Regions from separate parts of the Cellvibrio chitinivorans genome, predicted to be linked through region 2. Evidence: predicted binding sites of a transcription regulator. Region 2 holds the regulator's gene; each other region holds the start of a gene.
What was found. The regulator sigma-54, encoded in region 2, starts transcription at its own class of promoters, with help from an activator protein. The targets are predictions, from matches to a motif close to TGGCACANNNNTTGCNNT.
Positions count from the first base shown of each region.

Region 1: a site for sigma-54 is predicted at 1,180-1,197, ahead of flgA (flagellar basal body P-ring formation chaperone FlgA). Genes of this name have one in related genera too.
Region 3: a site for sigma-54 is predicted at 3,477-3,494, ahead of glnA (type I glutamate--ammonia ligase). Genes of this name have one in related genera too.
Region 4: a site for sigma-54 is predicted at 2,670-2,687, ahead of SPL68_RS11640 (pilin). Genes of this name have one in related genera too.

Region 1 covers NZ_JAYKKN010000004.1:262,378-268,504, forward strand. Annotated here, with positions in the region: gene flgD (flagellar hook assembly protein FlgD) at 1-326, opposite strand, end outside; gene flgC (flagellar basal body rod protein FlgC) at 326-754, opposite strand; gene flgB (flagellar basal body rod protein FlgB) at 757-1,134, opposite strand; gene flgA (flagellar basal body P-ring formation chaperone FlgA) at 1,382-2,041, shown strand; gene SPL68_RS13120 (helix-hairpin-helix domain-containing protein) at 2,108-2,344, shown strand; gene SPL68_RS13125 (GreA/GreB family elongation factor) at 2,600-2,986, shown strand; gene SPL68_RS13130 (alkaline phosphatase) at 3,463-5,037, shown strand; gene SPL68_RS13135 (alkaline phosphatase) at 5,064-6,127, shown strand, end outside.
Region 2 covers NZ_JAYKKN010000005.1:8,816-14,942, reverse strand. Annotated here, with positions in the region: gene SPL68_RS13870 (YhdP family phospholipid transporter) at 1-1,408, shown strand, start outside; gene yjgA (ribosome biogenesis factor YjgA) at 1,497-2,015, opposite strand; gene SPL68_RS13860 (HPr family phosphocarrier protein) at 2,118-2,390, opposite strand; gene rapZ (RNase adapter RapZ) at 2,394-3,263, opposite strand; gene ptsN (PTS IIA-like nitrogen regulatory protein PtsN) at 3,292-3,741, opposite strand; gene hpf (ribosome hibernation-promoting factor, HPF/YfiA family) at 3,836-4,126, opposite strand; gene SPL68_RS13840 (RNA polymerase factor sigma-54) at 4,302-5,960, opposite strand.
Region 3 covers NZ_JAYKKN010000001.1:871,618-877,744, forward strand. Annotated here, with positions in the region: gene SPL68_RS03705 (methyl-accepting chemotaxis protein) at 1-7, shown strand, start outside; gene SPL68_RS03710 (methyl-accepting chemotaxis protein) at 174-1,796, shown strand; gene SPL68_RS03715 (cation:proton antiporter) at 1,871-3,079, opposite strand; gene glnA (type I glutamate--ammonia ligase) at 3,652-5,052, shown strand; gene SPL68_RS03725 (DUF4124 domain-containing protein) at 5,192-5,728, shown strand; gene glnL (nitrogen regulation protein NR(II)) at 5,882-6,127, shown strand, end outside.
Region 4 covers NZ_JAYKKN010000003.1:415,210-421,336, forward strand. Annotated here, with positions in the region: gene SPL68_RS11625 (DUF1631 domain-containing protein) at 1-247, opposite strand, end outside; gene nadC (carboxylating nicotinate-nucleotide diphosphorylase) at 465-1,325, shown strand; gene SPL68_RS11635 (hypothetical protein) at 1,373-2,053, opposite strand; gene SPL68_RS11640 (pilin) at 2,122-2,619, opposite strand; gene pilB (type IV-A pilus assembly ATPase PilB) at 2,928-4,658, shown strand; gene SPL68_RS11650 (type II secretion system F family protein) at 4,663-5,949, shown strand; gene SPL68_RS11655 (prepilin peptidase) at 5,952-6,127, shown strand, end outside.

The DNA of each region.
Region 1 (6,127 bases), on a different contig from region 2:
ACTTGAACGCTATCCACCGCAACCTTTACTTCCTGCCCTACCAATCCAGCGGCGGTCAGGGTCTGTAAGTTGTCCATCAACACCAGATTGCTTTTGCTCAGGCTGGTCATGTTTTCCATGCTCTTAACCTGACTCATGGCCGAAAACTGGTTGAGGAACTCGGTGCTATCGACGGGTTTGGTCGGGTCCTGATTCTGGATTTGCGCCACCATCAGGCTGATGAAATTGTTTTCCATCTGGGTCGCATCGCTCACATTCACCGTTTGGCTGGTGACTTGATCAATGCTGTAAGGATTTGAAACTGTGTTGTTAGTAACCGTCGTCATCAGGCTTCTCCCAACTTCAGCAGACCCTGCTGCATGCCCTTAACGCGATTGAGCACTTCCACGTTGGTTTCGTAATTGCGAGTGGCCGCCATCATGTCGGTCATTTCTTCAATCTGATTAATATCGGCGTAGAACACATAACCATCGCGATCGGCGAGTGGATTATTTGGCTCATAGCGACGCTGCGGCTCATTGCCAGCGCTGATCACATCCAGCACCTGTACATGAGCGCCGCCCATACCTTGGCCGCGGGTCATTTGATCGTTCTCGTAAATCGCCGCAAACACCGGCTTGCGCGCTTGATACACATCTTCCGCACGGGTGGCGGCGGAATCGGCGTTGGCCAAATTACTGGCGATGGTATTGAGGCGAACGGTTTGCGCGCCCATCGCCGAACCGGCGATTTTGTAAATCGAATCAAAAGCCATGCTTAGCGCCCCTCTATGGCTGACTTCAGCCCTTGGAATTTCATGTTTAAAAAGGTCAGGCTGGTTTGGAAATCCATCGAGTTTTTGGAGAAGTTGGCCTGCTCCATACTCAGATCGACGGTGTTGCCATCGAGCGATGCCTGCATCGGTGTGCGGTACATCAGCTGCGGAGCTGAATCGCCATCACCGGCGATAGAAATCTGGCCGATATCAAAAGGGGAATCGGCGTAATTCAGCTCGCGCGCAAAATCGATATCGCGCGCTTGGAAACCGGGCGTATCTTCATTGGCGAGGTTGGCGGCGAGAATCTCGCTGCGCTGCACCCGCAAGTCGAGCGCCTGCGCGTGAATGCCCAAGGCTTTATCAATACCTATACTCATAATCCAAATGCCTACTCTTGATTCAAACAACACATTGGGTCGATATGGCACAGCTTTAGCAGGAACTATGCCCACACCCATAACGAGGCGTATCAAATTGATTTTATTGAACTTTTTAAATACAAAACGCAGCAAAATCACAGCCGGATTTCCGCATTTGGACCAAAGGGGAAAGACAAGGGGAAAAGGTTTTTCCGCATCCAAGTGGCTGTTGGTGATCTGGGCAGGATTAATTGCAGAAAGCGCAATGGCTCAAACCGCCGCGCAGCAAATCGATGAGGCTGCACGCAATTACTTGCAGCAAATGATGGACACTCAAGCCCAAGCCAATGGCTGGCAAGGCCTGCGTGTAGTAATAGAAAACACCCCGATCGGCAGCACCAACACCATCGCGCCCTGCCCCAACTCGATCAAGGTGAGTGGTGGCAGCAGCGGCCGCTTATCGCGCCAGCAACTTACGCTTGAATGCACCGGCCAAACGCTCAAAGGCTGGCCGGTAAAAGTCAGCAGCGATATGCAGGTGTTTTTGCCGGTAGTTGTCACCAGCGCGGTCATCAATCGCGGCGACACTATTACTCGCGCGCAATTGCAATTACAGGAGCAAGAAATCACCCGCGCCAATCGCGGTTTCTATCACCGCCTCGATCAAGTCGCCGGCATGGGCGCCAAGCGCCGCATCCGCGCCAACCAAATGCTCAGCCCGGATTTCATCGACCAACCGCAATTAGTCAAACGCGGCGACAAACTAAAAATCACCGCCAATCGCGACGGCATCACCGCCGCCATGCCCGGCGAAGCGCTGGAGAACGGCAATAAAGATGAAGTCATCCGCGTAAAAAATTTATCCAGCGGAAAAACGATTGAGGCGAAGGTGTTGGAGAATGGCGTTGTGACGAGTACGTTTTAAAAATCACAAAAATTAAAGTGCAGCTTTATGGCAAGATGCGTCTTAATTTTTAATTAGGAATACAAAATGGCATTTAATGAACATGAAAAAGCTGCTCTATTGGAACTTAAAGGCGTAGGCCCCACAGTAATCAAACGCTTTGAAGAAATAGGTATAAATTCATTTTCAGAACTAGCAACTTACGATGCAACGGAAATAGCCGAAATGGTCGCTTCAATGCTTAGAAGTAGCTGCTGGAAAAACAGCCCTCAGGCACGTTCAGCAGTAACTTCCGCAATCAACAGAGCAAAACAAGGTTTATAAAAGTTGTACGCTGTGAATGAAGTTTATATTCGGTTGACTTAAATTTTATTGTAGCTATGATTGCTCCGCCCCTAAGCAACATCACGATTTTATTTTTATGCACGCTTTACTTCGTTTTATCTTAAAAAGAGTTTCTCTCGCCTTCCCCCGTTAATCGAGCGAATTTTCGCTCGCGCCTATTTTTATCTCCATTTTATTCATTCATTTAAATAGCACCCATATTTGGGCGGTATTTCTTTGCACCGGAGAAATAAATTGCTCTCTCACTATATCAATCGTTTGCAAAAACGAATGGGCGATTGCGCTCGCCAAAAAACTTATCACATGCCCTGGAGCATAGTACTCAATCCAACTGAGCTAGCAGCGTCACTTGCCCTGTTAGAAAACCAGACAAAAACAACGAAGACACAGACACGCCGCATTGCTATTGGCGACAAGGTGACTTTGTTTGATGTAAAAGAAAAAGAAGTCATCATCCTGACGCTAACCAATTCACGCGATAGCGCACCAGAAAAAGGTTTTATTTCTTGCCTATCACCACTTGGGCGAGAGCTTTTAGGGCGAATTGCAGGCGATGTAATAGAAATAAAAATTTTCTTTCGCACTGAAATGTTTCGCGTGGTGCGAATAGAGGAAAACTGACCACACAAATTATCAGGAGGGATTAACTCATGCATGCATTAATTTGCCGCTCGCCAAAGATAAAACTCAGGTGAAACAAACACCAATGCACTTCCGCGAATACACAGCGGCATATTCAAAGAAGCTCACTTAATGCGTGATTGGGAGCAGATGAAATGTCTAAAGAAAAGACCAAAAAAGAACCGCAAAAATCGTTAAAAGACAAACGCAGGGATAAAAAAGAAAAGCGTAAAGAAAAGACCGTAATAAACCTTTAATCCCCGTCTTCCACTATAAAAATAATAACCGTTGCAGCCATCACTAGCAGCAAGGACGCTGCTTTTTTATCTTAAATCTCACCCTCGTTTTAATTCACCACCCACACAACTGTTACAACATAACTAAATATTCTCGTAATAATCGATCCTGATACTGGCGCCTGTATCCATCTTCCCCCTGAAGTTTGGAGCAGTAACCCAAGAAAACAGGATTACCCCATGAAGCGATTAACAGTGACAGGACTGACGCTGGCCGCGGTATTGACCGGCTGTGGCGGCAGCGATGACAACAAGAACAACAATAGCTCCAGCAGTATTTCAAGCGCGAGCAGCGCCCCAGCATCAAGCTCAAGCAGCGCGCCTGCATCATCCAGTGCCAGCAGCGAACCTGTAGCCAGCAGCGAACCTGTAGCCAGCAGCTCTAGCGAAAGCAGTTCAAGCGCGGCACCAGTGGCTAAGAAAAACGTATTGTTCTTCCTCGGCGATGGCATGGGAATCACCACCCTCACCGCGATGCGTATTTATGAAGCCGGTGAAGCGGGCAGCATCACTATCGATACGCTTCCCGAAACGGCGTTTGTTCGCACCTACTCTGCCGATGGTCAGGTAACCGATAGCGCCCCATCGATGGCAGCTTACATGACCGGTGTGAAGATGAAGAACGAAGTTATCTCCATGAGCACCAGCACCAATGCTTATCGCACCGACGGTACTCAGTATGTAGATGCAAGTGGCAACAGCACCTGTGAAGCAGGCAACGGCGAATCTGTTCCTACTCTGCTTGAGCAGATGAAAGCCCAAGGCTTTGCAACGGGTGTAGTGAGCACCACACGTATCACTCACGCAACACCAGCAACCACCTACGCACACGTGTGTAATCGCAACGGCGAAAACACTATTGCTGCGCAAATGGTTCCCAACGGTGCAGGCTTTAACACTGCATTGGGCGATGGCATCGACGTAGTTTTGGGTGGTGGTAAACGCCACTTCTTACCCAGCACCGAATCAGGTGGTCGCCGCACTGATAGCCGCAATCTGGTAAACGAAATGAAAACTGCGGGCTACAGCTATGTAACGACTTCTGCTGAATTGTCGGCAGCAGCGAACAGCACTGGAAAACTGCTCGGTCTGTTTACCAGCAGCGATATGAACTATGAATTGGATCGCCCTGCTTCTGAGCCAAGCCTGTCGGAAATGACCGGTAAAGCGATCGACATTCTGAGCCAGCGCGATAAAGGCTTCTTCCTGATGGTGGAAGGCGGTCGTATCGACCACGCACTGCATGCTAGCAACGCCAAACGCGCACTGACCGACGGTATCGCATTCGATAACGCCATCAAACTCGCGCTGGAAAAAATGGAAGCGGTTGACCCAGGTTTGGAAAACACTTTGATCGTCGTAACTGCTGACCACGACCATACTCTGGTCATCAATGGATACGCCGAGCGCACCGATAAAACCACTGACACTCACGCCGGTATTTTGGGCTTGGTAAAAAGCTACGCCAATGGCCCAAGCAAAGGCCAGCCAACGACAGACATCAATGGCAATCCTTACACCATTCTCGCCTTCGGTAACGGCCCTAACCGCCCAACCACGCGTGTTGCTTTGGATGAAACCACCACTAGCGGTAACGACTATCTGCAAGAAGCGGTTATCCAGTTAGACAGCGAAACCCACGGCGGTGGCGATGTATTTCTGGGTGCAAAAGGTATGGGCGCAGAAAACTTCCACGGCGTTATCGATAACACCGACGTTTTCGGTCTGATCAAACAAGCCATCAATCTGGAATAACCCGCCCCTTAAAGTAGGAGAATGCAATGAAACGATCTTTTTTAAGTGGCGCCATTTTAAGTTGTGCTGCCGCTATGAGCGCTAACTCTGTTGTTGCCGCTGAAGCCAAAAACATTATTTTCTTTTTGGGCGATGGTATGGGCCCGGTCACTCAAACTGCTGCGCGTATTTACGCAGGTGAAAAAGCCGGTTTGGAAGTGCCTGAAACCCATAAATTGGCGATGGAACAGTTGGCTTACGCTGCGCGCATCAAAACCTATTCAGAAGATGCGCAAACCACCGACAGTGCTCCGGGTATGGCCAGTTACATGACCGGTTCGAAATCGAAAAATGAAGTGATTTCGATGACGCCGGACACAAACCCTAACGATGCCAATGGCACCGCTTACCAAGTCAATGGCGATAGCACCTGCCCTGAAACTGGCAACGGTCAAGCTGTTGAAACCCTGCTGGAAACACTGAAAGCGCAAAACTACGGCACAGGTATCGTGAGCACCACTCGCATCACTCACGCTACCCCAGCAACTACCTATGCGCACATCTGTAACCGCAACGCTGAAAACACCATCGCAACTCAAATGGTGCCCAACGGTGCAGGCTACAACAGCAAGCTGGGTACCGATGGTATGGACGTAATCCTCGGCGGTGGCCGTCGTCACTTCCTGCCAAGCACTGAAAGCGGCGGCCGTCGTACCGATGCGCGCAATCTGGTTACTGAAATGCAAACCGCTGGTTACACCTACGTGAATACTGGCACTGCGTTGAGTGCAGTTAATCTGGCGACTACCAACAAATTGCTCGGCCTGTTTAATGCGAGCGATCTGAACTATGAGTTGGATCGTGTGAAAAACAGCATCGACGAGCCAAGTCTGGCTGAAATGACCAGCGCTGCGATTGAAGTTTTGTCGCGCAACGAAAACGGTTATTTCCTGATGGTTGAAGGCGGCCGTATCGACCACGCACTGCACGGCACCAATGCCAAGCGCGCGCTGGAAGACACTCTCGCATTTGACGCCGCGATCAAAGCCGCCGTTGACACTGTTGATCTGAGCAACACATTGATCATCGTCACCGCCGACCACGATCACGT
Region 2 (6,127 bases):
GGCAAGTGAGGCCAAACTGGCTGATCAGCCGCAATTTTTAGTCTCCGGCTTTTTGCCATCGATAGATTTGGATGCATGGAAAGCTGTGCAGGCGCGCTACTTGAGCTATAGCGAGCAACTGACACCGGCAGTGGCTCATGCTCTGTCGCCACAAGCGAATACATCCCAAGCCAATGCCTCAATTACTTCCGAATCTGATGTAGTAGGAAAGGTGGCGGGTCTGCCGTTCCGGGCAGAACTTATGTTGGGGCAATACGAGCTAGGCTCGACAACCCTTGAAAATCTGAATGTGGTGGCAGTGCCAGTACAGACGGGTTGGCAGCTGGATGTGGATAACGCCGTGGTGTCCGGCCGGGTTGTGGTGCCAGAGCGCACCTATCTTCCCCTTGAGATCGATCTGAAACGACTCTCGCTGACCAAGGCTATGTTGGGGCAGGAACAAGTTGGTACAGAGCCTGCGAAACCGGTCGAGGTGATTGATCCGCGCAAGCTACCTTTGGCTAATATCAGTGTGGCCTCCTTGATGGTGGATGAGGACAACTTCGGCAGCTGGTCGCTCCTGTTGCGCCCCGATGACAAGGGAGTGGTGATCGATAACATTCAAGGCAGTATCCGCGGCGTGACGGTTAGTGGCGCCAAAGGCGTTGAGGGGGCAGAGGCGGGCGCCAAATTAATTTGGCAAAACACGCCTGTGGGGGTGCAATCGCGCTTTATTGGTGATCTGAGTGCAGGCGATTTAGCTGCCGTTTTGCAGGCGTGGGATAAGCCGGATACGCTGGAAAGCCAATCGGCACATTTTCGCGCAGATCTGTTTTGGTCCGGTTCGCCGCAGGATTTTGCTCTGGTAAATCTTGGGGGCGATATGACTATTCAAATCGATAATGGCCGCTTTAAACGCGATGCCAGTGCAGGCGATGGCCTATTGCGTCTTATGTCGATCCTGAATTTTGATACCCTCGCGCGGCGCCTGCGTTTTGACTTTTCCGATCTCTATAAAAGCGGCCTCGCCTATGACAGCATCAAGGGCAAGGTGCGTTTTAATCAGGGCACTCTGGTGTTTGAAGAGCCCTTGGTAGTGCAAACACCGTCCAGCGGCATGCAGATGGCGGGCACCATCAATATGCGCAAAGAAACCCTGAATACCCGCTTGGTAGCCACTTTGCCGGTAGCAGGCAATGTGACTTTCTATGCGGTGCTGGCAGCAGGTTTACCTGCAGCGGCGGGTATCTATGTGGTGAGCAAGCTGTTCAAGAAGCAGGTGGATCAGGCAACCAGTGTCAGCTACACGATTACCGGCAGTTGGGATGATCCCAAAATGCGTTTTGATCGCCTGTTTGAAAGCGAAAAAAGTCTGCGTGAGAGCGTAAATAAAGAGGAAGCTGCCGAGCAAAAGCCTCCTGATCAATAGCCGCGGAAATCAGGAATGAGTAGCAAGCAACAGCAAATAATAGAAAGGGCGCTCAATGGCGCCCTTTTGGTATTTGAACAGCAGGTTTTTAATCCTGACTTTCAAGTGCTTCGCGAATAAAGCCAAAGAGTTTACGTGCGCTTGCAGGCGGCTTGTTTTCTTCGCGCTCTTTTTGCGCGCTGCGAATCAACTGGCGTAGGTGTTGAACATCAATACCGGGGCAAGAGGTTACAAGTGTTTGGAAGATTTGCTTGTCGCCCTCAATCAGCAAGTCGCGATAACGCTCTACCTGATGTTGACGATGCACGTATTGATCGCTGCGGTTTTGCAACTTGTCCACCGCAGCTTTAATTTCTTCGTGATTACCTTCGCGCATCAAGCGTCCAATGTATTGGATCTGACGGCGGCGCGCTTCTTTGGGTGGCATTTTGCGCGCGATATAAATCGCATCCAGCATCTCTTCGCTCAGCGGGATCTGGGCGAGTTGCTTTTCATTCATGGTGATAAAGCTTTCACCCAGCGCTTGTAGTGCGTGCATATCGCGTTTGACCTGCGATTTGCTCAGGATGTAATCATCGGGATTGATATCGTCGTAGTTGTAAACCATGGCAGTGCTGTCGATGCTGAATCAATAAAAGGGCGCGCAGCTTAGAGCAGTTGGTGCAGAACAACAACCTTTGCGGCTGGCATTGGTTAAACAATAGGCGATTTATTCGCCTTCTTCAAAGCGGTCGGCGATAAGCGCGCGTATCGCGCAGAGTGCAGCCTCGGCGTCATCGCCTTCCACACTGACTTCTAAAGGGGTGCCTTGGCTGGCGGCCAGTAGCATTAATGACATCACACTTTTGGCATCGGCCCAGTTGCCTTCGCCTACACGCGCCTGCACCTTGGCCTGATACTGGTTGGCTAGAGTTGCAAGCTTGGCGGCCGCGCGGGCATGGAGACCGCGTTTGTTGATGATGTCGAGAGTTTCGGTGTACATGATCTAGTGTTTTTTGTGTTTGTTAATATCGCGATGACGAACCTGCACATCGCTAAATATCTGGTCGAAGTGTTTTTGTAAGCGTTCGGATAAGTACACTGAGCGGTGTTGTCCGCCAGTACAGCCAATAGCGATAGTGATGTAGCTGCGATTATTAGCCTGATAGCGCGGCAACCAGCGGGCCAGATAATGCTCGATATCCTCGTACATCTCCTTCACGGTCACCTGCTCTTCAAGAAAATCGATGACCTCCTGGTCCTTACCTGTCTGTGGGCGCAAGCTGGGCTTCCAATGCGGATTGGGCAGGCAGCGGGCATCGAATACCAAATCTGCATTAACAGGTACGCCGTGTTTGAAACCAAAGGATTCAAACAAAATCGCCATGGTCGATTCACTGCGGCCAACCACGCGCTCTTTTACCAAGTCGCGCAATTCATGCAGATTAAGATGACTGGTATCGATTACCTGATCGGCGCAGTCACGGATCGGCTCTAGCAGTGCATCTTCTGCACTGATTGCTTCCTCCAAACTGGTGTGCTTGTCAGACAGCGGGTGTTTGCGGCGGGTTTCACTGAAGCGTTGAATTAATACCGCTGGCTGCGAATCCAGAAACAGGGTTTGGAAGGGCAGGTGCGCCTCTTTGAGCGTGCTAATCATCTGCGGGAAGATCGCCAAATCTTGCCATGCATTGCGCACATCTATACCAATCGCAAAGCGGTGTTGGTCATCTTTGTGGATTTGAATCTGGGCGACTAATGCGGGTAGGAGGCTAACGGGCAGGTTATCAATACAGTTGAAACCCACGTCTTCAAGGACGTGAAGCGCTGTACTTTTCCCCGAGCCGGACAGGCCGCTGACAATCACCAGATGCATAAGCAAATCCTGATAATGAAAAATCTATTTAATTGGTAAGTGCAGCTTCAAACAGTGCTTCATTACTACTTGCCGCACGCAGGCGTTGGCGATAGTCACTTTTGTTCAGCGCTTCAGCCAAGGCAGCGAGTGTTTGCAAGTGTTCGCTGTGCGCATCTTGCGGCACTAACATGGCAAACAGAATATCGACAGGTTGTGAATCGATAGCATCAAATTCGATTGGGTCAGCCAAGGTAATCAAGGCGCCAACCGTGCCACTGCAGTGTTCGATGCGACAGTGGGGGATGGCAATGCCGTGGCCAATGCCAGTAGAGCCGAGGCGTTCGCGGCCAATCAGACTGCGGAAGAGTTCGTCGGCGTCAATGTCAGGAATATCCTGGGCAATGGTATTGGCCAAAATTTCCAGAGCGCGTTTTTTACTGCCCGCTTCAATACCGCACAGGGTGCGGCCGGGGCTAATCAGGGATTGAATTTGCATGGCAAGGTATGCTGGGCATCTCTCAATAAGGAATGCCGGCACCCTGGGTAAGGGTGGCGGCATCGGGTCTATTAATGATGTGAGCGTCCGCGGGTTAGCGGTGGCTGCGCATCTTCTCTTTGTGCTTGATCAATTGGCGGTCGAGCTTATCGACCAATGCATCAATTGCGGCATACAGATCTTCATGAGTTGCATCGGCAAATATATCTTTGCCGCTAACATGAATAGTGGCTTCAGCTTTTTGGATTAATTTGTCTACCGAGAAGATGACATTGGTGCTCGTGATGCGGTCGTGGTGATTGTTCAGTCGATCCAGCTTGCCGGTAACGTAATCTCTCATCGAATCAGTAACTTCTACGTGGTGACCGCTGATATTTATTTGCATAGAAACTTCCTCTCGCTAGAAACAAAAACGGTTGCGGGTTGCGCAACCCTCGCATACATCCATTCATTCTCATCCGAACTTTTGATAGGTGTTCTAACCTGTGATTTCTACGGGCTATCTCATTGCGTACCCGAAATCATATGTTTAGTTCCCGTTGTGATTTGACGGGAGCTAATTAAATCGTTTTGCGTTCATTAGACGGTGGAATATTGAGCGATTCCCGATACTTGGCGATGGTGCGGCGCGCAACCTGGATACCTTGCTCCGCAAGTAAATCAGTAATTTTGCTATCGCTCAGTGGCTTCTTGGGATTTTCGGCGCTCACCAGTTTTTTGATGATGGCGCGAATCGCCGTGGATGAGCACTCGCCGCCGCTATCGGTGCTGACATGGCTGGAGAAAAAGTATTTCAGCTCAAAAATACCCTGTGGGGTGTGCATGTATTTTTGGGTGGTCACACGCGAAATAGTGGATTCGTGCATTTCTACAATTTCGGCAATATCGTGCAGCACCAGCGGTTTCATCGCCTCGGGACCGTAATCCAAAAAGCCGCGCTGCTTTTCGACGATGCAGCTCGCTACTTTGAGTAGTGTTTCGTTACGGCTTTGCAGGCTTTTCAGGAACCAGCGCGCTTCTTGTAGGTTGTCTTTCAGGAAGGTGTTGTCGCTGCTGGAATCGGCACGCTTGACCATGGAGGCATAGTCGGCATTGATCCGTAAGCGCGGGGCGATATCCGGGTTTAGCTCAACAATCCAGCGGCCATCGCGCTTTTCCACGAATACATCGGGCACGACATATTCGGTATCGCCGGTGGCAATCATGTCGCCCGGGCGTGGGTTTAAGCTTTGGATTAACGCGACCGCCTGACTCAATTCTGCTTCTTTGAGTTTGGTGCGGCGCATTAACTGGCGATAATCGCGGCTGCCAAGCACCGGCAAATACTGTTTTACGATCAGCTTGGCTGAGTCTAGAAGTGGTGTTTTGGGGTCAAATTGCTGCAATTGCACCAGCAGACACTCGGACAGGTTTTGGCTGCACACACCGCAAGGGTCAAACTGTTGCAGGAGTTTTTGTACTGCAACAACTTCATCCAGCTCCAGCTCTTCCAAATCGCTGCCCATGCCTTCGAAGATTTCTTCGATGCTGATGGAGAGCATGCCGCTGGGTTCTACTGCATCAATAATGGCCATGGCCAGAATGCGGTCGCGATCCGACATGGGAGTCAGATTCAGTTGCCACATCAAGTGATCATAGAGGGAGTCAGTTGCGGCGCGACGGCTTTCAAAATCGCTGTCTTCGTTGTCGTAATTACTGCCGCTGCCGCTTGAAGAAGCTTGGTAAACATCATCCCAGCTGGTATCTACCGGCAGGTCGCTTGGGATTGAGTCGCTCCAGTCACCGCTGTCGGCGCTGAAGCTGTCGCCTTCGCCGTACACATCGCTATCACCAAAGGATTCGGTATCGCCACTGAAGCTTTCGCTTTCACCAAAAGAGTCGCCACTGTCGTTGTAGTTATTGCTTTCGTTGTAGTTGTCAGTAGCTGATGAGAAGTTTTCGCTGGCGGTAAAGTCGGTGCCGTGGTCGGTTCCAGCTTCGGCGGCGATTTCCAATTGGCGCGTGTAATCCGTCTGATCCTGTTCGCTGCCTTCGTATTCCGTGGATGAGCTGGGAGAGTCATAGCCCTCTTCGACTTCCAGCATAGGATTGGAATCGAGCGCTTCCTGAATCTCTTGTTGCAGGTCCAATGTCGATAATTGCAAAAGGCGAATAGCCTGTTGCAACTGGGGAGTCATGGTCAGCTGTTGACCGAGTTTGAGCTGGAGAGATTGCTTCATTATGTGAACGACAAACCCTTATAAAGCAGGATGAAAAACATCAGATAGGTGGAGTTTAGTCAGGGTTTGGCGCGCAAGCAATACGGCTAAGCAAGCTTTGTGCCTAATGAATAAAGATTGTTACTTGTCAAGTTGTTTGTGTGTTGCCTATGGTGCTGTTGAACGGT
Region 3 (6,127 bases), on a different contig from region 2:
GATTTAACTGTCGTTTAAATAAGCATCTGATTTGAAAAGAAAAGATTTCTGAATATCCCGTTGAGCTGGGGCAGCTGTTGGCGCAGAATTCGCATGTTGATTTTGGCGCCAGAGCACTAGTGTGCTGGTGCCACAACAGTTTGATCTAACCCATGCGGAGAAAATAAGAAATCATGATGATGCGCAATATGACGATCGGCCAGCGGTTGGCGCTGGCATTTGGCTTGTTAGTCTTGGGGGTATTTGTGCTGGGGGGTATTGCACTCAATGGCACCGAAAAAATGCATGAGGCGGAGAATGAAATAACGGAGCATTGGCTGCCATTGGAGGAGCGAATTGCAGAGCTGAATCTATCGCTGATGCGCTTTCGCATTTTTACTATCAGAACGGCGCTGAGCGACTCGCCCGATGAATTAAACCAGACGGCTACTCGTTTGGATGGCATCAAAAGTGATGTTTTAACGGCACTCAGCAAGGGTAAAAGCGTGGCAGGGGAGCAAGAACGACGCCTGTTTGATGAGCTATCGGTGAATATCGACGCCTACTTTGCCGGTTCAGCGGAAGTTGTCAGCTTGATGCGAGGCAACAATTTTGCCGCAGCGAAAGATCTTATCGATGGGCGCTTGAACCCCCTCGCCGATGCTATGACCAAGGTGGTGTTGGCGCTAAACCAAGTGAGCCATGAGGGCGCAACAGGCGCCGCACAGCGCTCGGATTCAACCTACAGCAATAGCCGCACCGCCTTGCTTGGCAGCTTGGCAGTGCTAGTCGTGGCAATGATTTTACTTGCCGTTACCGCCACCCGCAGCATTACGCGCCCGCTCGCCAGCGCCCTGTTGGCAACTGAACGGGTGGCGCAGGGAAATCTAACCCACTCGATTCAAGCTCAGGGTAAGGATGAAGTAGCGCACTTGCTGGTCGCCTTGGGAGCGATGCAAGACAGTTTGCGCAGCGCTATCAGCCAGATCGCCGATTCAGCAGTGCAATTGGCAACGGCGACGGAGGAATTGCACGCGGTGGCAGAGGATTCCTCGCGCACCCTGCAACGCCAGAATGATGAAATCCAACAGGCAGCGTCTGCCGTGACCGAAATGAGCGCCGCGGTGGATGAAGTGGCACACAATGCAACTAACACGGCAGAAGAGTCCAGCACCTCTGCGCAACTAGCCCAGCAGGGGCACGACCAAGTGTTGGAGACGATTAAGGCCATCGAAACCCTGTCATCCGGGGTGACCCGAACATCAGTACAGATTGATGAGCTGGCGACAGAATCCCGTGCTATCGGCCAAATTCTTGAGGTGATTCGCGCCATCGCTGAGCAGACTAATCTGCTCGCGCTCAATGCTGCGATTGAAGCGGCGCGTGCCGGCGAGGCAGGGCGCGGTTTTGCGGTGGTGGCCGACGAGGTGCGCGCGCTGGCGCATCGCACTCAGGCATCAACCAAAGAGATTGAGCAGATGGTGGCGCGCGTGCAAGCGGGCACTCAAACTGGAGTCAGCGCTATGCGCGAGAGCGTGGACTATGCGCGCGCTGTGCTGGCAGCGGCGGAGCAATCGGGAGTGGCACTGGATCAGATCTACGCTCAGGCGGGCAAAATCAGCGAGCGCAATCTGGTTATCGCCAGCGCGGCTGAACAGCAGGCCGTGGTGGCACGTGAGATAGATAAAAGCATTGTGAATATCAGCGATTTATCGACGCAATCGGCCGCCGGTGCCAATCAAACCAGCGCCTCGGCGCAGGAGTTGGCGCGCTTGGCGGTGGATTTGAATGGTTTGGTGGCGCGGTTCGTGGTTTAACGCAACGATGTTCGCACAATAAAAAAGGGTGAGCCGATATGTCGGCTCACCCTTTTGTTCTGTGGCTTGGCGATTTACTTGGCGCGAAAGATAATCTCTTTCATGCGCTCTAGCTTGGGCGCCACGGCTGGCACTGTCAGCATGGTACTGGCGACGGCCATAATCAGCAGTGCGGTAAAGGTTTCGCTGGTAATGATTTGTTTATCGAGCAGCACATTGGCGAAGATGATCATAATCAGCGCCTTGGTTTGCAGCAGCCAGCCGATAATCGACGCTTCACCTTTTTCCCACTTGAGGATCTTACCCGCGGCGTGAACCCCGGCCAGCTTGCCCGCAACGGACGCGACTAGCAGTATGCCGGCGGCGACAAACACCGCAGTGCCGCCCACATCCCAGTTAGTGCGCAAGCCGGTACTGAGGAAGAATACGGGCATGATGATCATCAGGACAAAGTGGCGCAGCTTGTCCATATCCTCCTGATTAAACCAGTCAGCATCCATCACTGCCCCAGCGAGGAAGGCGCCGACCATAAAGTGCAAACCAGCCCAGTCGGCCGCGAGGCCGCAGATCGCCAGCCAGATAAAACCGGAGTACCAGCGGTCTTTTTCCTGAATGGCGATCATCAGCTTGCGGAATCCGTAAGCGGCGATGGTAAAGCCCACCAGAAACATTCCCTGGCGCCCAACGCGCTCCCAATCCAGCAGAATCAAGGCCAATACACCCCAGATGGCGATGTCATCGAGGCTGGCGTAGCGCAAAATACGCTGGCCAATGGGCTGGCGCAGAATTGCCATCTTTTCCATAAATAAAATCAGAATCGGCAGCGCCGTTACCGCACAGGCCATACCCACGCCCAGCACGAACTGCCAAGTCATGCCATTTGGCCCCATCCAGCCATCGCTAACACCCATCATTAGCACTGCGGCGCCACAGCCGAATAACAGGGGTGTACCCAGTGCCAAGCCAGCGGTGATGCCGCTTTCGCGCTTGTATTGCCAGGCTTTTTTCAGATCCAGCTCGATACCGGCGATCCACACAAAAATCATCACCGCCCACCAAGCAATACCGTTGAGTGACTTAATCACATCAGCGTTGAACACAAATGTGTAGTACTCGGGGAAGGCTTTGCCCAGCACGCCCGGGCCGAGCACTATGCCCATAATGATCTGGACGACAACCAGCGGCGCCCAATAATCCGTTCGGCCAAGGCGCCAAATCAAATAGGGAATGGTAAAAATGATCACCATTGCGATCAGGAAAATTTCGGTCGTTGTCATGTGCATGTGAATAACTCGTGTTCTTATTGATATGGCCTGGCCGCGCGGTTTACGCACGAGCAGCGCAAACTACAGTGATTTTCCGCGCCATTCGATATCAAAGCTATAGGTAGTTGCTATAGGGTGTTTAGATAAAAGCTAATAACCTTTGATGAGCGAAACAGCTTTAATGGTTTTTAGGGGAAATTGACGATAAAAGTGATGCAATTTGGAGCATGCAACTGGCACACTAGCGCTCGCTTTATAGGGAAACAAAAAGGGAGGCCGCAAACAAATAATTAATGCTTGTTTTTGGTGCATTAATAAAAATTTGTGCGTTTTATTGGTGCTTTTGCTGTTTGCGCGAGCTTGCCTTATCGCTTGAAAACCTTATTTTTAAAGGCTTATTGCTATTTTCCCTAGATGGCATATATTTTGCCCTTTTTCTGACACCCTAGTCTTGCCCCGCTCACCGAAATGAGTCGCGCCCGGATGAAGTGGGAAAAATTTCGGCAAAGCGCCCGGTTCCGGGTTATTTGCCAAGAGTAATAACTTTCACAATCCGTAGCCTTCGGGCTATTACAACTTGGAGGCATTCAATGTCTAAGACTTTAGACCTGATCAAAGAACACGAAGCTCGCTGGATTGACCTGCGTTTCACCGACACCAAAGGTAAAGAGCAACACGTAACTTTCCCATCAAGCGTTGTAAACGACAGTTTCTTCGTTGACGGTAAAATGTTCGACGGTTCTTCTATCGCTGGTTGGAAAGGCATTAACGACTCCGACATGATCCTGATGCCGGACGATTCAACTGCTGTTCTGGATCCTTTCTACGACGAAGCTACCATCATCGTTCGCTGCAACATCGTTGAGCCAGCAACCATGCAAGGTTACGACCGCGACCCACGTTCTATCGGTCTGCGCGCTGAAGAGTACCTGAAGTCTACCGGTCTGGGTGATATCGCCCTGTTTGGTCCAGAGCCAGAATTCTTCATTTTCGATAGCGTTCATTTCCACAGTGGCATGGGCGGTTCTTTCTACAAGATCAAATCTGAAGAGGCTTCCTGGCAGTCAGGTGATGACATTGAAGGTAAACACGGCCACGCTCCACGCGTAAAAGGTGGTTACTTCCCAGTTGCTCCAATCGACTCTCTGCACGACATCCGTGGCGCTATGTGTAATGCGATGGAAGCTATGGGTCTGGAAATCGAAATTCACCACCACGAAGTTGCTAACGCTGGCCAATGTGAAATCGGCGTAGGCGCTAACACTCTGGTTAAGAAAGCGGACGAAGTACAAATCCTCAAGTACTGCGTACACAACGTTGCTCACCAATACGGTAAAACCGCAACCTTTATGCCGAAGCCTCTGATCGGTGATAACGGTTCAGGTATGCACGTTCACCAGTCTTTCACCAAGAATGGCAAAAACCAATTCGCTGGTGACGCATACGCTGGTCTGTCTGAAACTGCTCTGTACTACGTTGGCGGTATCATCAAGCACGCTAAAGCATTGAACGCTTTCTGTAACGCGTCTACCAACTCTTACAAGCGTTTGGTTCCGGGCTTCGAAGCTCCAGTAATGCTGGCTTACTCTGCACGTAACCGTTCTGCTTCTATCCGTATTCCTTACACTGTTGGTGAAAAAGCCAAGCGTATCGAAACCCGTTTCCCTGACCCAACTGCTAACCCATACCTGTGCTTCGCAGCACTGTTGATGGCAGGTATCGACGGTGTTCAGAACAAGATTCATCCGGGCGAGCCAGCAACTAAAGACCTGTACGATCTGGAGCCAGAAGAAGAAGCGCTGATTCCACAAGTTTGTGCGTCTTTGGAAGAGGCTCTGAACTCTTTGGAAGCAGACCACGAGTTCCTGTTGGCTGGTGGTGTATTCACTAAAGACTTCATCGATGCTTACATCGACCTGAAGAAAGCTGACATCCAACGCGTTAACATGACTCCACACCCAGTAGAATTTGAACTCTACTACTCTGTATAAGAGCAGCGTGTAAGTCCTGCTAGATGGTTGGCTGCGGCCGATCAATCTGTGAGAAGGCCCGCACCGGAAACGGTGCGGGCTTTTTCTTTGGGGGTGGCGGGAGTAATCTAGGGTAAAGCTGACTGATGAGGGAAATGCGATGCGCAAATTGTTGGTGTTGATGCTGTTGCTGGCGCAGGTTGCCGGTGCCGATGTGTATAAGGTTGTCGATAAGGACGGGACTGTCAGGTACACCGATAAGCCCAGCACTGAAAATGCGGAAAAGATTAAGCTGCGCGAGGTTAATACTGTGCCCGGCGCGGAGCCTTTGCCACAGTCCACGCCAGTGAGCTCCTACGAGCCGCAACAGGCGGCAATTGGCTATAGGATTGGCATTATCAGTCCGCGTGCGGATGTCACCATTCCTGTTGGGCAGCGCGATCTGGCGATTGCAGTTAGTCTCAATCCCGGCCTGCAAGAGGGGCATTTGCTGGTGTATTTTATGAATGGTGAGTTGTTGGAAGAGACGACAATGACCAATATAGTCGTTAAGGATGTTCCGCGCGGCTCCCACACGCTGGTGGTGGAGGCGATAGATACCAATGGTCAATCATTGGGCACGTCAGATCCGGTAATTGTGAACGTTATTCGACCAAATATTAATAATAATGCCCTTCCGAAGCCCACGCCGAAATAGTTGCACCAAATTAGTGCTATGATTTTCCTGAAAATCACCATTATGGGTAGTCTCGGCAGTTAAAACCGCAGAAATCGGCCTTTTTACTACTTGGTTTGGTTTTTGCAGTACTGCCCATGCCCATTGTCGAGGCGTTCAGGAGAGCAGTAGCTGGTGAGTCCGCGCGATATTTACAAACCCATATTAGATAGCTTGAGTACCGCCATTGTCTTGGTGGATACCGATCTTCTGCTGTGCCACATGAACCCCGCCGCCGAAGCTCTGCTCGCGATGAGTTGTGAGAGCAATACCGGTGAACCTATCACCTATTTTTTTTACGAATCCGATGAAACCGATCGTCAACTGAAGCTGGCGGCGGCGCAGGCTAATCATTACACCAAGCGTCATGCCGAGTGGCGC
Region 4 (6,127 bases), on a different contig from region 2:
GCATGGAATCAAAAAAGATATTTTGGTCGTGGTTATTGTTGGCTTTGTCCGCCAACTCAAACATGGCATCATCAACCTTATCAAACAGCTCGCGCAGCATTAATTGCAGTTGCTGGCGCGCTTTGTCGCGCAGACTATGCATAGCCGCAGGCAAGCGTGTCAGCGCCACTTGGGAACTGGCAGCCGCATGGCGATCAGCGTGGATATGGACAACCTTTTTGGGGTCAGATTTCATCTGTTCAGACATGGTGGATTACCATTAGTGAAAACTCGCATAGATGAAGTATAACTAAGCGAAAGACAGGCCAAGCAGGCAAATGATAAGATCGAGAGCAATATCACAAAAGGCTATAACCAACAGCCAAATTTATGACTTTTTAAGTGCTTTTTGGAATTAGTCAAAGAAAACAGCGCCAAAACCGCCTGTTTTAAACCCAAAACTGTTTAATAATTCGACATATCTCATGAACCAGCTATTCAGTAAAAATCTACCTCAGCTATCTGACGACATAACCAAAAACGTAGCCTTGGCTTTAGCCGAGGACATAGGCACAGGTGATATCACCGCTCAACTCATTCCGGCAGATCAAACCGCTGAAGCGCGCATCATCACTCGCGAAGATTGCATTTTCTGCGGCCAAGCCTGGGTAGAGGAGATTTTTAAGCAGCTGGATGCAAGTGTAGAAATCACTTGGCATATAGAGGATGGGCAAGCAGCTCCCGCCAACAGCCTTCTATTTACCCTGAAAGGAAATGCCCGCAGTCTGCTCACCGGTGAGCGCGTCGCGCTGAATTTTGTACAGACACTATCTGGCACGGCAACCATCAGCCATCACTACGCCCAACAGGTTGCCCACACACAAGTAAAGCTGCTCGACACCCGCAAAACCATCCCCGGGCTGCGCAGCGCACAGAAATACGCCGTCGCCTGCGGCGGCTGTCACAACCACCGCATCGGTCTTTACGACGCCTTTTTAATCAAAGAAAACCACATAGCCGCCTGCGGTGGAATCGCCAACGCGATTGCCGCCGCACATAAAATTGCACCCGGCAAGCCAGTAGAAGTTGAAGTTGAAAGTTTCGCCGAACTGGAACAAGCACTAGCCGCGAATGCCGACATCATCATGCTCGACAACTTCAGTATTGACGACATGAAAAAAGCCGTAGCAATCACCGCCGGAAAAGCAAAGCTGGAAGCGTCAGGTAACATCAATGAAGAAACGCTAGTACCCACAGCCGAAACCGGCGTGGATTTTATTTCGATTGGTGGGTTGACTAAGCATTGTAAAGCGGTGGATTTGTCGATGCGATTTTATAATGAATAATCGCCTTTAAAGATGGGGGTCAAATCCTGACACCCAATCAAAATAAATTATTCCACCACCATCAACTCTCCATGTATATCAATACATGCTTTACCAGCAAAGTGTTTCGACATTACATCAACCCAATAGCAATTCATGACAGAATCCTTTTCAAATCTTGCCAAAACCTCACTCAACCCCCATTGCTCTCCATGCAAAAATGAACGATACAAATCAGCCCTAGCTCCAAATGGCTTTTGTTCTACAAACTCGCTAACGAACTCTATTGATTTAATCTCGGAAAGACTCTTAGGCAAATACATGAATACTTTGTATGGCCCAGCATAACTTAACTTGATCGACTCAGGCAGGCTAACTGCCAAACTCTGAAAATCACTACGGGAATATATCAAGATATTTTTATGGGTAAGAACTTGAACATAGGGGCGCTCCTCATAAACAGTCCATAACCCAAATGCAAACACCGACAACTGGAGCATTAGAATAATTGAAATATCTCGCTTCAGTTCTCGTTTTTTACTGTTGAACGCCACAAATGTCAAAAGTGGGCCAAGCACTAAATCAATACCAATAAACAACAACAAGCCATCAGTAGCACCGAAAATACGATACACATCTGGATACCAAAAGATAAAAACCAATACTCCTAATAAGCCAGCAAGGCAACAACTAAACAGCAAATGGTATGCAAATGCCCGTAGCTTTTCTTTTAAGAGCCTACTTATCATATATTCACAACCCAAACGAAAAAGGTGAGCTATTAGCTCACCTTTTGCAAACTTACATAATTACGAAATTAAGGGTTTTGACAAGTACCGGGCAAAAATTGATTTGGCATTGGGTTGGTGGCAGCTGGACCACAACGCCACTCTGATACTTGCTTCTGACCATCAGTTGTACCAACTATTGCTGTAGCTGCAGCCGCCAAACCGGTATAAGGCACCAAACGAATTGCATTTGCTGATGCAGTGATAGCAGTGTTACCAATATTAGCTTCATCCGCAACAACAACAATTACACCATTTGCATCAACACTACCAGAAGCTACGTACTTAGTTTGCTCAATTGTACATACGTTCGGAAGAATAGTGGACACATCAACAGCCGATGCATTTTGAATCGCATCAGTAACACTTGTACGGCAAGAAGAGGCAGCCAAAATAACCTCGGAAATTTTCGATTTTGCGGTGTAGTTGGTGTACGCAGGCAAAGCTACTGCAGCCAAAATACCAATAATAGCAACCACAATCATCAATTCAATCAAAGTAAAACCTGCTTGCAATGCTTTTTTCATAACAATACTCCAATAGCGTTTAGGGTTAGATGGTAACAACGATATAGTTACAATCAAACAATGTGCCAACACGGTGAAAGTACCGAATAACTTACACCCTATAACAACATTTCGATGCGCTGCTGCTGCTCGCCACGAAAAAAACAACCAGTTGCTGGCAACTACTGACAATTTACGTCAGCACCTAAGCTGCTTATTAAATATCACGTATCGCCCAAAAGTATCCAAAACCAATAAGGTATCGCTTACGCAAAAAAAACTGCTAAAGTTGAATCCACTTATGTTGATTTATAGCCGTGGTCATACTAATGAATAACTCAGCGCCCGTACCTTTAAATGGATTGGCTCGACGCTTGGTAGCCGACAACTTGTTGGACGCCGAATTAGCAGGCAAGTCGATCACTCAAGCGAAAAAAGAAAAAATTCCTCTTGCTCAGCACTTGGTAAACAACGGCATTCTTGATGCGCGAACCGTTGCGCGCGTTGCTTCAGAAGAATTTGGCTCTCCAGTTTTTGATTTAAGTGCATTAAATAGCGATAGCATTCCCCAAAAACTGGTAGATGACAAACTCATTCGCAAACACCATACCTTACCCATTGCCAAACGCGGCAACCGATTATTTCTAGCGGTTACCGACCCAACTGATTTACATGCGCTAGACGAAATTAAGTTCAATACAGGCATTAACACTGAAGCGGTATTGGTTGAAGCCGATAAGCTTAGAACCGCAATTGATAAGTATTTAAATGCACAAGAAGAAACATTGGGCGATGCACTTGGCGGACTTGATGGTGACTTGGATGACCTCGATATTGAAGCAGTCGATCCAAATGCCAAAGCGGATGACGCAAGTGGTAGTGAAGCGGATGAAGCCCCTATTGTTAAATACATTAATAAGGTATTGCTCGACGCAATCAAAATAGGTGCGTCGGATATTCACTTTGAGCCTTATGAAAAAAGCTACCGCATTCGCTTTCGTACCGACGGCGTATTAACCGAAATGTCGCGCCCGCCGGTAAATTTGGCTACGCGTATGGCGGCGCGCTTGAAAGTAATGTCGCAAATGGATATTTCTGAGCGGCGCTTACCACAAGATGGGCGCATCAAATTAAAAGTATCCAAAACCCGCGCAATTGATTTCCGTGTAAATACCTTGCCAACGCTGTTCGGTGAAAAAATCGTGCTGCGTATTCTTGACCCAAGTTCTGCGAAATTGGGGATTGATGCATTGGGCTATGAGGACGACCAGAAAAAACTGTATTTGGATGCGCTTGCACAATCGCAAGGGATGATTTTGGTTACCGGCCCTACCGGTAGCGGTAAAACGGTATCCCTCTATACCGGCCTTAATATTCTTAATACCTCTGAAGTGAATATCTCGACAGCAGAAGACCCGGTTGAGATCAACCTCGAGGGCATTAATCAGGTACAAATGAACACAAGAGTGGGCCTGACGTTTGCTGAATCGCTACGCTCCTTTCTCCGCCAAGACCCGGACATCATCATGGTAGGGGAAATTCGTGATTTGGAGACTGCGGAAATTGCAATTAAAGCATCGCAAACCGGTCACTTGGTGTTATCCACCCTGCACACCAACTCCGCACCAGAAACGCTAACGCGTTTATTAAATATGGGTGTTCCTGCGTTTAACGTTGCCACCAGCGTGAGCCTTATTATTGCACAGCGCCTTGCACGCCGTTTATGTACAACCTGTAAAAAACCTGCGACGGATATTCCCGCTGACATTCTCACCCAAGAGGGGTTTGACGAAATAGGTATTCCGCGCGCAGAATTCCAGCTGTTTCACCCTGTTGGTTGCGATAAGTGCAATGGTGGTTATAAAGGACGTGTAGGTGTATATGAAGTAGTTCGCATCACCCCGCTGATTGCGAACCTTATAATGGAAGGCGGCAATTCACTCCAAATTGCTCGTGCAGCCAAAGACGCAGGCTTTAATAACTTACGAATCTCCGCATTGCGTAAAGTCGCAATGGGATTAACCAGCCTCGAAGAGGCCAACAGAGTCACCAAGGATTAATTCCATGGCAATAACAACTACTGCGAAATCAACCAGCGCAACTGCAACAAAATCAAAAGCCGCTGCCACAAGAGCCAAACAAACGCCCACCATTAATACTTATGTATATAAAGGGGTGGATAAAAAAGGCAATAAAATCCAGGGCGAAATTAATGGCGGCAGCCCCACCATTGTAAAAACCCTGCTGGCAAAACAAGGGATTACCGCCCGTTCTGTTTCCAAAAAGGCCAAGCCATTATTCGGCTCAGGCGGCAAAGCAATTAAACCAGCAGATATTGCTGTTTTTTCCCGCCAAATGGCAACCATGATGAAAGCTGGCGTGCCGCTGGTACAGGCATTTGATATTGTTGCCGATGGCTTGGAAAACCCGAATTTACGTAAAATGGTTTTGCAAATTAGAGATAGCGTTGCAGCAGGCGGCGGCTTTGCAAATTCTTTACGAGACCACCCAAAGTATTTTGATGATCTTTTTTGTAATTTGGTTGATGCAGGTGAGCAGTCTGGTGCTTTGGAAACCATGCTTGACCGCATTGCCACCTATAAAGAGAAAACCGAAGCATTAAAAGCAAAAATTAAAAAGGCGATGACCTACCCGATTGCAGTTGTAGTTGTAGCGATAATTGTTACTGGTATTTTGTTGGTGAAAGTTGTACCGCAATTTGCAGAAACCTTTAGTAGTTTTGGTGCAGACCTTCCTGCGTTTACACTATTTGTACTCCATTTATCTGAAATAGCTCAGAACTACTGGTTTATAGTTCTTCTTTCAATGATCGCAGCATTTTTTGTTTTCAAAGAAGCAACTCGACGCTCAGAAAAATTTGCTTACATGGTTGACAAATACTCTCTAAAGATTCCAATCATAGGTCAGATAATTTATTTATCAGTAATGGCAAGATTTGCAAGAACCTTGGCAACAACGTTTTCTGCAGGCGTTCCACTTATTGATGCACTTACATCTGTAGCGGGTGCTACAGGCAATAAAATTTATACCGAAGCTATTATTAAAGTAAGAGAGGACGTATCCACAGGTATTCAGTTAAATACTGCGCTAAAAGCAAAAGCTATATTTCCAACCTTGCTCATTCAAATGTCTGCGATTGGTGAAGAATCTGGCGCACTTGATGCCATGCTGGACAAAGTTGCTGTGTATTATGAAGAGGCTGTAGACAATATGGTCGATAGTCTGACATCACTGCTTGAGCCAATGATCATGTCCGTTCTCGGAGTTCTGGTGGGCGGGCTAATGATCGCAATGTATCTTCCTATCTTCCAACTTGGTGCGGTTGTATAAGCGTGACTTTTATTTCTGTTTTGCAAGCCTACCCGCTTTTAGGTTTGGCTTGCACTTTAGTTCTTGGCTTACTCGTTGGCAGTTTTTTAAATGTGGTGATCTATCGCATTCCAAAAATGATGGAGCGCGATTGGCAAAACCAATGCCGTGAATTTATAGCTAGCGACAGCAATCTCGC